2 regions of the Dysgonomonas sp. GY617 genome follow, and region 1 is predicted to be linked to the other one. Evidence: riboswitches for the same ligand, from Rfam matches in the RefSeq annotation. Region 1 holds a riboswitch; the other holds the start of a gene.
What was found. A riboswitch is a leader RNA that binds a small molecule or an ion and turns the genes downstream of it on or off. The one in region 1 is predicted to bind cobalamin.

Region 1 (7,699 bases):
TGATCGTAGTAGGCTGCAATACGACTATCGGCTTTTGCATATACCATTTCAAGCATACTTATACGAGTATTAAAGAAAGGCCAATCCTGATACATTGTTTCCAATATATTCATTTTGCCTTCATCAATAATCTGTTGTAAGGCTTGTCCTGCTCCTAACCATGCAGGAAGCATAAGTCTGTTTTGTGACCAACCGAAAATCCAAGGTATAGCACGTAGGCTTTCTACGCCACCTGTCGATTTACGTTTAGCAGGACGTGAACCTAATGGAAGTTTTGCCAATTCAGCTTCGGGTGTTGCTTGATAGAAATAGGGAATGAAATTATCATTGTTTCTAACAAGGTCTTGATATATTTTGCATGAAATATTAGATAGTTCATCCATCGTTTGTCTCCACTCTTCTTTTGGTGCAGGTGGAGGTAATATATTTGCTTCTAATATTGCATCTATATACAGTGACAATGTTGTGATGGCTAAATCAGGTAAACCTAGTTTGAAACGGATCATTTCGCCTTGTTCAGTAACGCGAAGTCCTCCTTTTAGAGAACCTGGAGGTTGAGAGAATAAGGCTACTTTAGCAGGACCTCCCCCTCTACCGATTGTTCCGCCTCTACCATGAAACAAAGTAAGTGTTACTCCGGCATCATTACAGGTTTTAAGTAAAGCTTCTTGTGCGCTGTATTGTGCCCATCCTGCTGCTAATGCTCCAGCATCCTTGGCTGAATCGGAATATCCGATCATTACCATTTGCTTATTTCCGATAATACCTCTGTACCAGCCAATGTTTAGCAATTGTTGCATAACATCAGAGGCATTGTTAAGGTCATTAAGAGTTTCGAATAATGGAGCTACCGGCAATGTGTAGGGACAACCTGTGTCTTTAAGTAACAAATGTACAGCCAAAACATCGGAAGGAGTACGAGCCATTGAGATAACATAGACGGGGATTACCCCTTGAGGAGTCTCTGCAATTACTCTAAATGTATCTATTACTTCTTTAGTTTCTGCACTAGGCTGCCATTGTTGGGGTATTAGCGGTCTTTTTGAAGAAAGTTCTTTTATTAAAAACGTTTGCTTCTCTGTTTCAGACCAAGCTGCATAGTCTCCCAAACCTAAGTAAAGAGTTAATTCGGATAATGCTTCGGTATGTCTGGTACTTTCTTGACGTATATCTATTTTTACTAATGTAACTCCAAAACATTTTATACGACGAAGTGTATCCAAAAGTTTGTCATCAGCAATACTTTCCATGCCGCAGGCAATAAGAGAGTCGTAGCATTTGATGAGTGGTTCCCATAATTGCTCGTTATGGAAAATAATATCATCAGTTATTGTTGTATGCTTTCCTTCGATCGTTTCATCAAGAAAGATAATTGTTTTCTTGAGTTTTGATCGTAGTTTCTTCATTAAAGCTCTGTATGGTTCTTGTACTTCGGCATCGCCCAGATAGTCTCTGAATTCAACAGTACAATTAAACATTGACAATTCTTTAACCAGTACTTCTATATCTTTTAAGAATAGGGTAGCTGCACGTTTACGGCTTTGAAGTAATACATCTTTTGTGACTACTGCTGTAACATTAGGATTACCATCGCGGTCGCCACCCATCCAGGATGTAAAATGTATGGGACGAGCATCAACTGGAATTTTATATCCGATAGAGGCTTCCAACTGTTTATTGAATTCTTTCAGGAAAGAGGGGACGGCAGACCAAAGGCTGCTTTCGATAACATCATAACCCCATTTAGCTTCTTCGTTAGGCGTTGGTCTGTCTTTTCTTATTTCAGCAGTAAACCAATACTGAATAATAAGTTGTTTTAGACGACTCATTATATGTTCTTGCTTGTAGCTTACAATATCATCGTGGTCTAATTGCTGAAGACAATCGCTTACTTCGTTAAGATTGTTAATCAAAGAACGGCGATTTATTTCAGTTGGATGAGCAGTAAGAACCAAGTCTATTGATATTTCATCAATTGCTTTTCTTATCTCTTCATCATTTGCACCTTTACCTTTTAAGGTCTCATAAATACGAGCAAAGTTGACAGGATTTTCTTTTCCCATTGCATGTTGCGATATGGTATCGTATTGCTCTGCAGTATTTGTAAGGTTTAAAAACTGATTAAATGCTTGTGCTACAGGTAAAAAATCTTTATCAGGCAGATTTTGAAGAGTTTCTACCAACTTATCATGTGCTTGCTTATCACCATTGTGTGAAGCTTTGGATAATTGGCGAATTGTTTCAACGCGTTCATAGGTGCCTTCACCCAATGCTCCCTTGATGGTTTCACCAAGTAATTTTCCGAGCATTGCTATGTTGTCGTTCATCAAAGAATTTGATTGACTCATAGTTTCTTGTTTTTATGTTATTTATTCAATATATCTCCTTTGTAGAAAGAAATTAATCAAAATACAAAGGAGATATTGTTAATAAGGCTTAGTATACTTTATAGTAAACCACAACCTTTAGTCATTTATAAGACTGAACAATTCTTCTGCCGCTAAACGGGGTCCTTCTTTTGTTCTGCCCTCTATAGCCAGAGATGTATGGATCTCTCCGATCTTAACACCGTTTTCGTTCATTTTACTAAAGTACTGACGTACCAACTTCTCGGCAAGCTCTCTTTCTTGAACAGGTCCGAATGGATTTGCAAAATAAGATTTTACTAAGCCTACTTCTGTTGTTGTACCTTTAGCCTTTCTAGCTCCATCCTCAAATACTTGAATAGCCTGATCAAGGTTATCCATGAATTTAATTTTCTGATCGGTTTCAGTATAATTGTTGGCATAAAGCATATAATCTACTTTATATCCTTTAGAAATAACTTCGTAGGTTGAAACAGGAATAGTTACACGAGCATTCACCTTATCGGGATTGGTATATATTCCTCGGTCTAATTGTTGGTAAGCATACGAAGGATCTAAGTCATCTACACGAACAAATGCTCCTATTTCAGTACCATACCCTTTAACCGAACCATCAGCTTCTATGTTCAAATAACCCATATCATCGAAAATGATACGCATGTGTCTGATATATTTTTCATTCAGGTTACGGAATGCTTCCAAACTCTCAGATTTTCCTGCACCACTATCACCCATGATGATAATGTTTGATTCTTTTCCGTTTTTCAGTGCAATGTTTACCATCGCTCCATGTATTGGTAAACGACCCAACTCCATTTGTTTCACATTGTGAAGAGTTAGGAGCATTTTTTTCATATAGCCAAAATAGTCGATATCGTCGCAATAGTTTGCATATCCAATAAGAATGTCATTTTGTTTGTCTTTATAATAGAACGTACGTTTTTCTTCATGCCCATCAGCATAACCGAATACGTAGATCATATCGGGCTTTTTACCAATATAGCTGCTTGGTGTTGCCAATTCGAATAGATTAGACAAACCTAAGCCATGATCGATAAAGTCTTTGTGGAAATAAACGAAAGTAAGCATATTACCTACCCAAGCAGGGAATACAAACCATTCGTCATCATTCAAAGAAATGTTTGCTATGGGGTTCGAAGAATGTTCGTGGAATATTCCGTCACGAGTATTTCTTTTAGTATATGTAATCAATGGAGGTTGAAATATCACAGTGCTTATAAATGGTACTGCTGATAGTCCCTTGTATTCGATTGGGCAATTCCATGATACTTCGTCATTAAGAATAAGTCCAGCATTAGCACCTGCAATTAACTGGCGATATACTCTGTGTTGAAATCCCATAACGGTCTCTTCGATGCGGCGATAAGTCGCAAGAATTAGATCGTTGAATTGAGAGTTTGCCTGAGTAAATCTAACATCTTGCAAACCTTCTCCAAGGCTTGAGTTGCGAACAACCGAAATACGGTCTAAGCGTCTCCAATATGAATATAATAGTTCGATAAGTTCAATGAAAAGGTCTTTGTCAGCAAAGCAAACCGAATATCTGTTGTCTACTCTTACTATTTCGTTCTCGTCACAAACTGTAAGGAACTTGAATACTTGTACAAGTGATTGAGCAAATTCGTCATCGTTATTATTAAAGTACTTGATATAATAGTCATATATAATGACATTGTCTTTCTTTAATACTTGAATAAATGAGTCGATTACTTTCTTGAAACCATAACTATTCAAAAGTTTCTGACGGTTATCACAATATTTCAGCGAGAAGTTAATCATCGCTTTTCCTCGACTGATTGTAAATTCGTTTAGCATTGTTTATTCGGTTTTGTTTATAATTTTAGTTATTAGAATCTATTTTGATAATCCTGTTTTGATATTTCCTTCAACAAAAATCTAATTTCAAATTTAATCATTTTACTTGTATTAGAAGAATTGATAAAAGACTTATTTTGGTTTACTTACTGATTGCTTTATTCTTTGCCTTTTCTTCGTGTGATTTTACAAATTGATCATTTAGATCTTTAAGACAATCAAAGCATAAACAGTTTCCATAAGTTGTCTTAATGTATTGTCTGACACCCTCTGCTAGGTTGATTCTTGAACAATTACACAATTCAATTTTATCTACTCTACAGGTAAAGTTTATTGAACAGCAAGGGCATATTTTATCCATCCTTTGTATTTAATGTTTCTACAAGTTTTTCTCTATGGTCAGATTATTTGAAAGATCTGATCATGTCTTTGTTGATAGCTTTTTTCTAAAGCATCTTTGTCTTTTTTAGTTTCTATCATTGTTGTAATGATATGTCGCATCAACTCTATTTCCCGAGAGTTTCTTGCTCGTGTTTTTTGGCAGGTCTTCTGACTTACTTCATTTCTAAACATCCTTCCCATCTTTTTAGTCAGCATTTATCAGGTCTCAGTTATCAACAAGTTTGTTGTTTACTGTTTTTGCTTACTATTCGGACAGTGGCTAGAGTATTGTTTAGAAACTCTTAATGAAGCTTACAGCAGCGGGTCTGTTCCAGATTTACACCGGATTCCCTTTTCATTACTCTATCTGCGATTGTGATAGAATAACACCAAAATCAGTGTAAAGATAATAAAATGTATGATTGATGCTACACTCAGAAACAAAAAAATCTTCCCTTAATGAAGGAAAGATTTTTTGTTCCAAGAATGTGCCTATAGGAGAAGGAGAGTCCTATATTAAATTGAGATATTATGGATTGTGTTTTCCTGGCACTTTTTTTAGACTTACTGTTAGTAATTGATATTCGTTATATGTATGTGTATGAAAAACCTCGTTCTTAAGTGCAAAGAACGGCATAAAGACTTGATAGGGGTATAACCAAAATCTCTTTTTTTTCTTAGAATTGATCCTTTTTTTCCTATTCTCTGTCAATAGAGAACGCCCATACCTACAATCGTAGATATGGGCGTTGGTCTGTTATGAGATTTATTCTTAGAATTTTAGGCTTATACCTCCAAGAGCATTAATGCCTTGATTGGTATAACCGTATTGTCTTTCGTATTTTTGATTCATTACGTTGTTTGCTCTTACAAAGAATGATAACCAATCTAATATATTATAAGTTCCTTTAATATTCAGTTCGTTAATGTTATCCATTTTGGAAGAAGCTTCGTTTACATACATTTTGCGTCCACCTTCGAATATATAATTAACTGATAGTGTAAGATTATCAATGAATGAAAAATCTGCATTAAAGTCGAAAGTTAAAGATGGTAATCCCCAAGCTTCTTTCTTTTCAGGTGCATTATCTGTTAAAGTATATTTGCTGAGGTTGTAAAAATGTGTAGTTGCTTTCAACGAAAGATCGGTATAAGGGATTAACTTAGTTTTTAATGCTCCACCGAAATGACCTTCGCCCAGATTAGCATACAACATATCTGAAACATTACCCCATGATGCAGCATCGTATGGTACAAATAAATGATCGTCTTTAGTATATTTATATCCTCCGAAGATATCAAATTCAAGACCGCTTACGATTCCCGATCTAACTCCAATCTGAGCATCATATAATGTTTGAGAAATAAATACACGAGATATAGGATTTATATATCTATTCTCTCGATTTATTTCTACAAAGTTATTGTCGTTAATACCACCACCTACATTAAAGTACAATAAACTCTTCTCGTTGAAGTTCCAAGATGTTTTGATGGAGGGAGCAGCTACAAATTTGTTCTCTATATCTGAAGCCCAATTAATATTGACCCCGAGTGATAGTTTGAAGTCTCCGCCATCAATACTATAATATGGTCTGGCTTTGAATATAGTCAGATTATGAAACGGATCTGTGTCTAACAAAGGCAAAAAGTCGATATTGCTAAACGATTGAAAGAAAACACCTCCTTCAACTCCTGCTTTATGATCTGTTTGAACTGGTGCTGCAATATTGACCATCGCATCGAATATGCTTCCTGATACACCATCATAGTTTGTATCATAGCCATATTTAGATGTGAAGTTGTTGTATTTTACATTTGCAGAATAATACATTGCATCGCTATGTTCAGTTGATGTAATTCCTGTTTCAGCCTCAATAACATTTACTCCTTGGTTATGCTTCATAAGTCCTTCATGAAAAGAAGCATTTTCGCCTAATATATTACTAAATACATATGGATTACCATAGTAATTAAAAGTATTGTTGAAAAATGAGCCATTCAAGTGCCATGTTAATGATTCAAATTTGTGGCTATACTTAGCTTTTATTAGGTTCTCCATGTTTTTGGCTTTCGCTTCATCCAGATAAGAACTCGGGTTTAGGTATTTAATCTTACCATCGGTAGAATTGTGAGTCGCAAAAAGATCGAATTGATCGTTCTCTGAATCTACAATTCTATATCCGGCTGCACCATCTAAGTTAGAGTACATCCCAGCTCCGAATAGAAAATATCCTCTGTGTTTGCTAAAAGGAATGTCTGTTTTTATATCTCCCGAACCAGTATCTCCGATGGGATGAGAGGTGATACTGGTATTAGGAATACTATTTTCAAATTTTATATCATATTGCTTTTTTGTTGGCTCATGAAGAGCTGGTAGCGTATTGATTTTTGAAGCATCCTGTATTGTAGGAGTGTACTCTCTTTCGAGAGAAACCTGACGGTTTAGGGTTGTATCTTTAGCGGCGGTTTGAGCTGCAATGTTTACTGATGCAACGCTTAGTCCCAATGTGCTAATAAATAAAGTTTTATATAATGTATTCATTATCTTTTAATTTAAGTATAGTAAATATTTTACTGCTTTATAGTTGTATTTTATACTCGCATAAAGCAATGCAAAGGTCTACGCCTTATTTATTTAATTGAGTTAAACGATCATTTATCATTGTAGCAATATCCGCTTCGTTTCCGGTATAATTAGCCTTCAAGCTTTCAAGGTATTGCTTCGCTTGGAATTTATCTCCTTTTGCAAGATAGGTATCCGACAATACAATGATAGATTGTGCCATCCAGTAAGCGTGAGGTGTTCCTTGTTTCATCAATGCAAGAACTTGTTGCTCAGCTTTATCATAGTTGCCATTTTTTAGGTATGTTTTAGCTAGAAGATATTGAGCTTCGGCTCCATATATACTACGAGTATCGCTTGCGGCTTTTTGAAGATCGTCCATAGCCTTATTGGTTTCTCCTGTATTGAGATATGCTTTAGCTCTGTAAAGGCGTGCTTCACTTACTACTTCGGGTGATGTTTTTCCTTGAGATAATAAAGCTGTTGCAACAGTAATTACTTCTACATCTTTATTCAGGCTGTTGGCTACTTTAAGCATGCCCAACTGAGC
Region 2 (7,699 bases), on a different contig from region 1:
AGCTATTGCCATGAAAGCGATTCCAAATATCTGAATGCTGAATAAACGTTTTCCTCTTAAGCTTTTACCTGGGTATGGCGTTGTAAAAGTCACACCTGCAAAACCAAGTACGCCTATAGCCATAATAAATGCTGCTACTACAGGATTGAAGATATAGGATATTGCAGCAACTAGTATAAGTAGAGCCGAAAGTTTAAATATAAAATCTTTAGGTTTGGTCATAATTTGTAGGTCTGTAATCTATTCGATGATGAATACTTCTTCGTTTTCTCTTTTCATCAAATAATTTTCACGAGCAAATTTCTCAATATTGTCTTTATCAGAGCGAAGTTCGTTCAACTTACGCTTGTCAGTTTCTGTTTTCTCTTGGTAATACTCAATTTGAGTTTTCAAATTATGAATCTCTAAATCATAACCGAATCGAGAGAAGATATTACTATCTCCAATTACAAAACAACAAATAATAAGGACAACTATAATTGCCAACTGAATTTTGCTGAATTTTCGCAGGATATATCTTCCGATTCTCTTTAACTGTTCCATATTGAGTAATATTATTCTTTTCTTGCCATATAACTTATAACTATCTCTGATTGTTATAACCTGTCTAAGTAATAAAGAGGGCTTTTGACCTGAATGTGGATTCGAAAATTAATATTCAATACAAATATATAGATATTTAATCAGATGATATCTAAGTAGTGTGAAATATTTATTATTGTACTTAGCTGTTTTAGATAGCCCTGGTTATTGTTATATTTATCTAAGTAAAAACGAGATTAGTTCTTTAATTGAAATATTTTTGTGTAACTGACATAGAAAACGATACATTTGTATGGAATGGGTGTAGCAAATAGGCTGATTATAGTAAATTATATTTATGGCATCTGAAGAAGAAATAAAAAAGTCTGCGAGTTTAATCTCGAAATATAAATCATATTTATTGTTGGAGAAAGCTTTGTCGCCAAACTCAATTGAAGCATATCTGGATGACTTGTCTAAACTATTGCAGTATTTTGAAACAGAGAATCTTAAAATACAAGAGATAAGCTTAGAGAATCTTCAACAGTTTGTTACACAATTGTATGATTTGGGAATCAATGCGCGTTCTGTTGCTCGCGTTTTGTCGGGGGTGAGGTCTTTCTTTAATTTTCTGATCTTAGACGGTTATATCCAAAATGATCCGACTGAATTATTGGAGACTCCCAAGATAGGGTTAAAACTCCCTGTTGTTTTAAGTCTCGAAGAAATAGAGAACATAATCTCGGTAGTAGACCTATCTACAAAAGAGGGTCAACGTAACCGTGCCATTATTGAGGTACTGTATAGCTGTGGTTTGCGTATATCGGAATTGACGAACCTAAAATTCTCGGACTTATTCTTAGATGATGGATTTATTCGGGTCGAAGGGAAAGGCAGTAAACAGCGCTTAGTGCCCATATCGCCAACTGCAATTAAAGAGATCGGAAATTATTTACTCGATCGTAAGCATCTGGATGTGAAAAAAGGGTCGGAAGATATGGTTTTTCTCAGTAAAAGAGGTACGCCTATATCTCGTATTATGGTATTTCATTTTATAAAGCAATATGCTGAACTGGCAGGAATAAAAAAGAATATAAGTCCGCATACGTTCAGGCATTCATTTGCAACCCATTTGTTAGAAGGAGGTGCAAATATTAGAGCAATACAACAGATGCTTGGGCATGAAAAAATAACGACTACCGAAATTTATACGCATATGGATAGGGAATATCTTCGTCAGGAAATAATAGAACACCATCCACGTAATATGGATAAGCGATAATCCTTTCATTTTGTACAGCAAAACTGTAAGAACATAATAAAAAGAGGAAAATGTAGTTTCTATATTTGAAATATCCTTAGGGATTCTTTACTTTTGATAAAACAGAACGAATAAATTCACATAAAAGATGATTAAGAAATATAAATCGCATCCTTGGCATGGTATCTCTCTAGGGAATGAAGCACCTGAGGTCGTGAGAACATTTATAGAGATTGTTCCAACTGATACAGTTAAGTATGAGGTTGATAAGCAAACGGGGTATTTATGTATAGATCGTCCTCAGAAATATTCGAATATCATACCTGCATTATATGGATTTTTACCTCAGACAATAAGTGGCCCTAGAGTAGCCGAACTGAGCAATAACAGGCTTGACAGAACTGATATTGTGGGTGATAACGACCCGATAGATATTTGTGTGTTGACCGAGAAGGATATTACTCATGGTGATATTATTGTAAATGCACGCCCTATTGGAGGTTTTCGTTTAATAGATCATGGGCAAGCAGATGATAAACTGATAGCTGTTTTAGATAATGATGCTATTTACAGCTCTTATCGCGATATTAGTGATGTTCCGTTTGCTGTTATAGATCGTTTGAAACACTATTTTACAACTTACAAAGATATTCCCGGTGATAGTGAGCGTAAATGTGTGCTGACTCATGTTTATAATGTAGATGTTGCATACGAGGTCATCAGACGATCAATAGATGATTACAATGATTATTTTAGTGTGTGTGGAATATAAGACCTCACATTCTTCGACTTTTTTTTTGACGATATAAAAAATATAAAAGCCGATATTCAATTGAATATCGGCTTTTGCTATATAATTAAGAATTACTTCTTATTTTTTGCGTTGTACACGTTTGTAACCATATACAGCTTTGTCACCCAATTCTTCTTCGATACGAAGTAGTTGGTTGTATTTAGCCATACGGTCAGAACGGCTCAATGAACCAGTTTTGATTTGTCCTGAGTTAGTTGCAACTGCGATGTCAGCGATAGTAGCATCTTCAGTTTCACCCGAACGGTGAGAAGTTACTGAAGTGTAACCTGCACGGTGAGCCATTTCGATAGCATCTAAAGTTTCAGTAAGAGAACCAATTTGGTTAACTTTGATAAGGATTGAATTAGCACAACCTAGTTCGATACCTTTTCTCAAGAAATCAACGTTAGTTACAAATAAATCGTCTCCAACAAGTTGTACTTTGTCGCCGATTGCATCTGTAAGGTTTTTCCATCCGTCCCAATCGTTTTCGTCCATACCGTCTTCGATAGAATCGATAGGATATTTTTCAGAAAGTTCTTTCAAGAAAGCAGCTTGTTCAGCAGAAGTGCGTTTTGCTGCGTTAGGACCTTCAAATTTAGTATAATCGTAAACTTTAGCAGTTTTGTCGAAGAATTCAGAAGCAGCACAGTCAAGAGCGATAGTTACGTCTTTAGCTGGCTCATATCCTGCAGCTTTGATAGCTTTAAGGATAGATTCAAGAGCATCTTCAGTACCGTTTAATTTAGGAGCGAAACCACCTTCATCACCAACAGCAGTACTAAGACCTCTGCTTTTGAATTCTTTTGCAAGAGCGTGGAAAATTTCAGCACCCATTCTCAAACCTTCTTTGAAAGAAGCAGCACCAACTGGACGAATCATAAACTCTTGGAATGCGATAGGAGCATCAGAGTGAGATCCACCATTGATGATGTTCATCATAGGTACAGGAAGAGTATAAGTATTAGTACCACCAATATAACGGTACAATGGAATATCTAGAGCATTGGCAGCAGCTTTAGCAACAGCTAAAGAAACACCAAGAATAGCGTTAGCACCCAATTTAGATTTAGTAGGAGTTCCGTCAAGAGCAATCATTTTAAGGTCAACACCTCTTTGATCCAAAGCACAGTCTCCGATAAGTGCAGGAGCGATAACGTTGTTTACGTTCTCTACAGCTTTTTGTACACCTTTACCTAAGTATCTTTTTTTGTCTCCATCACGAAGTTCAAGAGCTTCATGCTCTCCTGTAGATGCTCCTGAAGGAACAGCAGCACGTCCAAATGCACCACACTCTAGTGTTACGTCAACTTCGATTGTTGGATTTCCTCTTGAGTCCAAGATTTCACGTCCGAAAATACGTTCGATTCTCATGTTTGTTTATTTTAGTTTGAATAAATAATATGTCTTAATTTTTAATTCTCACGTTTGCGTAACAAAAATACTTTTTTTTTTCGTTTATTGAAATACTTTTGTGGTGTAAAATGTTTTTTAAGGTCTCAGACCTTTTTTTATACTTTGGTAAGCATAAGTGCAACTAACTGTTATACTTAAATAATATTGCATTATGTGTTTGCTATAACTAATAATAACTTTAGTATGATAATGAGAAAAATAGTAGTGTTGATAGTAGTATGTGTCTCGATAGTAGCCTGTAAAGAGATCTCAAAAGCGGAGAATGGAAATGATATTCAGATAGCAGGAGATTCTTTAGCAATAAAAGATAGTATTGCTAGTTCCGATTCCATTGACAATATAGATTGGATAGATGAAGAGCTTTATCCTAAAAGTAAGGATTTACCTCTATCGGTATTATCTACAGGAGTTTTTCATGGAGATGAAACGTCTCCCGAAATGATAAATAAAGGATGGTTTGGTGTTTTTCAGGATAGAGGACGATATTATATTGCACCTACCACTCTTAGTATTCAAAAAGCGTTTGACGTTGTTTTGGATGAAACGGTAGATGAACACAACTCCTCGAATTGGACAGGGTGGGAAGTTAAGACTTCTCATATTGACACGTCTTTGGTTTTGATAAGTAGTTCGCCTCGTCTATCATCTCATGAAATAAAAACAATACCATTAGACAAAGATTTTATTGACCTGAGTGAGAAAAAAACATTTACATATAATGGTTCATCTTATACACTATATTCAACAGGCGATTTAAAACCTGCTGAGTACAATAAAGATGAAATGATTATAAGTAATTATAAACTATATCTCAAGGGATACAAAGAAGGAAAAGAAATAAATCAATTGTTGGCATCTACCCCTACTTTTGATGATACTATGTTTAGAGTATTCTTAATAGGTGATATTGATAATGATGGATTTCCAGATTTAGTATTAAACACAAGCTATCATTATAACCTTTATAGACCAACGGTTTATCTATCATCATTTGCCGATAAAGATCAATTGGTAAAAGTGGTAGGTTTGCACTCAAGTGTGGGATGCTAAAATAAAAAGAGATCGAAAAAAGATATAGATAAAATAAATCGCTTATATTTGCTTCACAGTTTTGGTGTTATTCAGTCACTTTTGCTGAAAGAATAATGAAAAGGGAATCCCGTGAAAATCGAGAACAGACCCGCTGCTGTAAACTTCATAAAGAGTCTCTAAATAACACTCTATACCACTGTTCCTTAATGCGAATGGGAAGGATGTTTAGGGATGAAGTAAGTCAGAAGACCTGCCAAAATATATAAATTCGGATGCTTTCGGGAAACAAGGCAATGAATCTTAACCATAGAAGTTTACAATTAGTAAATATTCGGTCGGTTTTTTTACATATTGTTATTTTATAGATAAGAAGAGAACTATGTTTTTTCTTTTTTATAACTTGTGGCGCTAATTTTAGATAATAAAAGGCAAAATTATAATTACATATTCTGAAAGTATGTAATTGTTGAGTGCGTAATTGTTTGATAACGAATTGTCTGGTTGTAGTTTTCAATTGTGCAGGTATCTGCTGAAATGATAAGTGAATCTTAGACTTTATATTATTGTAGCAAAAGAAGATTAAAGATATTATAGTAATAAAATGAGAAAAATTTACGAACAGTTTGTAGCCCGCGAAAATCTGCTAAATAAGCAGTACGATGAGGCGTACTATAAAAAACAACATCAAAGAGGGAAGTTAACCGCCCGCGAACGTATTCTATTATTGTTTGATGAGGGTACTTTCGAAGAAACAGATGCTTATACGCCACCGGCAACAGCATCTTTTGGGAAAACCGTAGAAGCTTTCGGAGACGGTGTAGTTACAGGATTTGGGTCCGTAAACGGACGTTTGGTATACGCTTTTTCTCAGGATTTTAGTGTGCTTGGAGGTTCTTTAGGTACAGTTCATGCAGCTAAAATCGTAAAAATACAGGATATGGCTCTTAAGACGGGAGCTCCTGTTGTTGGGCTTATCGATTCGGGTGGTGCCCGTATTCAGGAAGGTGTAAGTAGTTTGAATGGCTATGCCGATATTTTTAAACGGAATGTAATGTCGTCGGGGGTAATTCCTCAGATTTCGGTAATAATGGGACCTGCTGCAGGTGGTGCAGTATATTCACCAGCTCTTACCGATTTTATATTTATGACTGCCGATACAAGCTATATGTTTGTAACAGGTCCAAATGTAGTGAAAGAGGTTCTGAATGAAACTGTATCGACCGAAGATTTGGGTGGAGCATCTGTTCACGGAACTAAATCGGGTGTTGCCGACTTTGTATATAATGATGATGAGAATACAATTTTAGGAGTAAAGAAGCTATTGTCTTACTTACCTTCTAATAATATGGAAAATCCTCCCTTGGTAAAATCGGAAGATCCGATAAGTAGGGTAGAGGAGAGTTTGAGGAATATTGTACCCGATGATCCCGATAAACCTTATGATGTAAAAGATATCGTAAGACTAATCGTAGATAAAGGTGATTTCTTGGAAGTTGCCGAAAACCATGCAGCAAATATATTTACAGCATTTGCACGTCTGGATGGTCAAGTGGTAGGTATTGTAGCCAATCAACCTAAAGTCATGGCCGGAACGTTAGATATTGACTCGTCTATAAAAGCGGCGCGCTTTATTAATATTTGCGATTCATTTAATATACCTATTATAACATTGGAGGATGTTCCCGGATTTTTACCCGGAACAGATCAGGAGCATGATGGTATTATTCGCCATGGAGCGAAACTATTGTATGCATATACTTATGCAACAGTGCCTAAGATTACCGTAATTTTGCGTAAAGCCTATGGAGGTGCATACATTGTAATGAATAGTAAAGGTATAGGTGGCGATTTTAGTTTTGCATGGCCTACTGCCGAAATTGCAGTTATGGGACCCGATGGAGCAATTGCTATCCTTTACAGAAAAGAATTAAAGGAATCAGAAAATCCGGTAGTACTTAAAAAGGAGCTGACTCAGAAATATAGAGAAGAGGTTACCAATCCTTATATTGCTGACGAAAAAGGATTTGTTGATGAGGTTATTGATCCCGCTCTGACTCGTCACAAAATAATCAGGTCTTTAAAAACACTGGAAAGAAAAACTGAGTATAAGCCTAAGCGTAAACATGGTAATATGCCTCTTTAATTTGGATAAGAATCAAGATGAAACAAAAGAATAAAATAAAATCAATATTAATAGCCAATCGTGGTGAGATAGCTATTCGTATAGCTAAGACCACTAAAATAATGGGTATTACTTCGGTGGGTATTCGTACCCTTAAAGAACCGAATGCACTATATTTATGGTCAGTCGATAAAGTAATAGATTTCCCAGATATTGATAATGGCGGTATTCCCGAATTTCTCGATATAGAATCATTGGTGTTATTAGCCAAGAGAAATAATATAGATGCCATTCATCCCGGATATGGTTATCTGTCTGAAAATGCACAATTTGCAACACGCTGTACCGAAGAAGGTATTATATTTATAGGTCCTTCGCCACGTGTTATTCAGAACATGGGTGATAAGGTAATTGCCAAAGAAATAGCTGCGAAGAATAATGTTCCCATGTTGGGAGGTAGTAATGGAAGCGTTGATACACTTGAGGATGCTTTGGATGTTGCCGAAAAGATTGGATTTCCACTTATTATAAAAGCTTCTGCCGGAGGTGGTGG

Region 2: another riboswitch for cobalamin. It lies ahead of IR022_RS18055 (acyl-CoA carboxylase subunit beta); the one in region 1 lies ahead of IR022_RS08760 (cysteine-rich CWC family protein).

The regions. Positions count from the first base shown of each region.
Region 1 is NZ_JADCLR010000014.1:6,122-13,820, reverse strand. It holds gene ppc (phosphoenolpyruvate carboxylase) at 1-2,348, opposite strand, end outside; gene IR022_RS08765 (phosphoenolpyruvate carboxykinase) at 2,466-4,202, opposite strand; gene IR022_RS08760 (cysteine-rich CWC family protein) at 4,345-4,563, opposite strand; cobalamin riboswitch at 4,724-4,992, opposite strand; gene IR022_RS08755 (hypothetical protein) at 5,356-7,128, opposite strand; gene IR022_RS08750 (tetratricopeptide repeat protein) at 7,214-7,699, opposite strand, start outside.
Region 2 is NZ_JADCLR010000029.1:525,012-532,710, forward strand. It holds gene IR022_RS18025 (hypothetical protein) at 1-222, opposite strand, end outside; gene IR022_RS18030 (FtsB family cell division protein) at 241-543, opposite strand; gene xerD (site-specific tyrosine recombinase XerD) at 881-1,804, shown strand; gene IR022_RS18040 (inorganic pyrophosphatase) at 1,932-2,555, shown strand; gene eno (phosphopyruvate hydratase) at 2,655-3,950, opposite strand; gene IR022_RS18050 (hypothetical protein) at 4,182-5,042, shown strand; cobalamin riboswitch at 5,088-5,297, shown strand; gene IR022_RS18055 (acyl-CoA carboxylase subunit beta) at 5,626-7,167, shown strand; gene IR022_RS18060 (acetyl/propionyl/methylcrotonyl-CoA carboxylase subunit alpha) at 7,185-7,699, shown strand, end outside.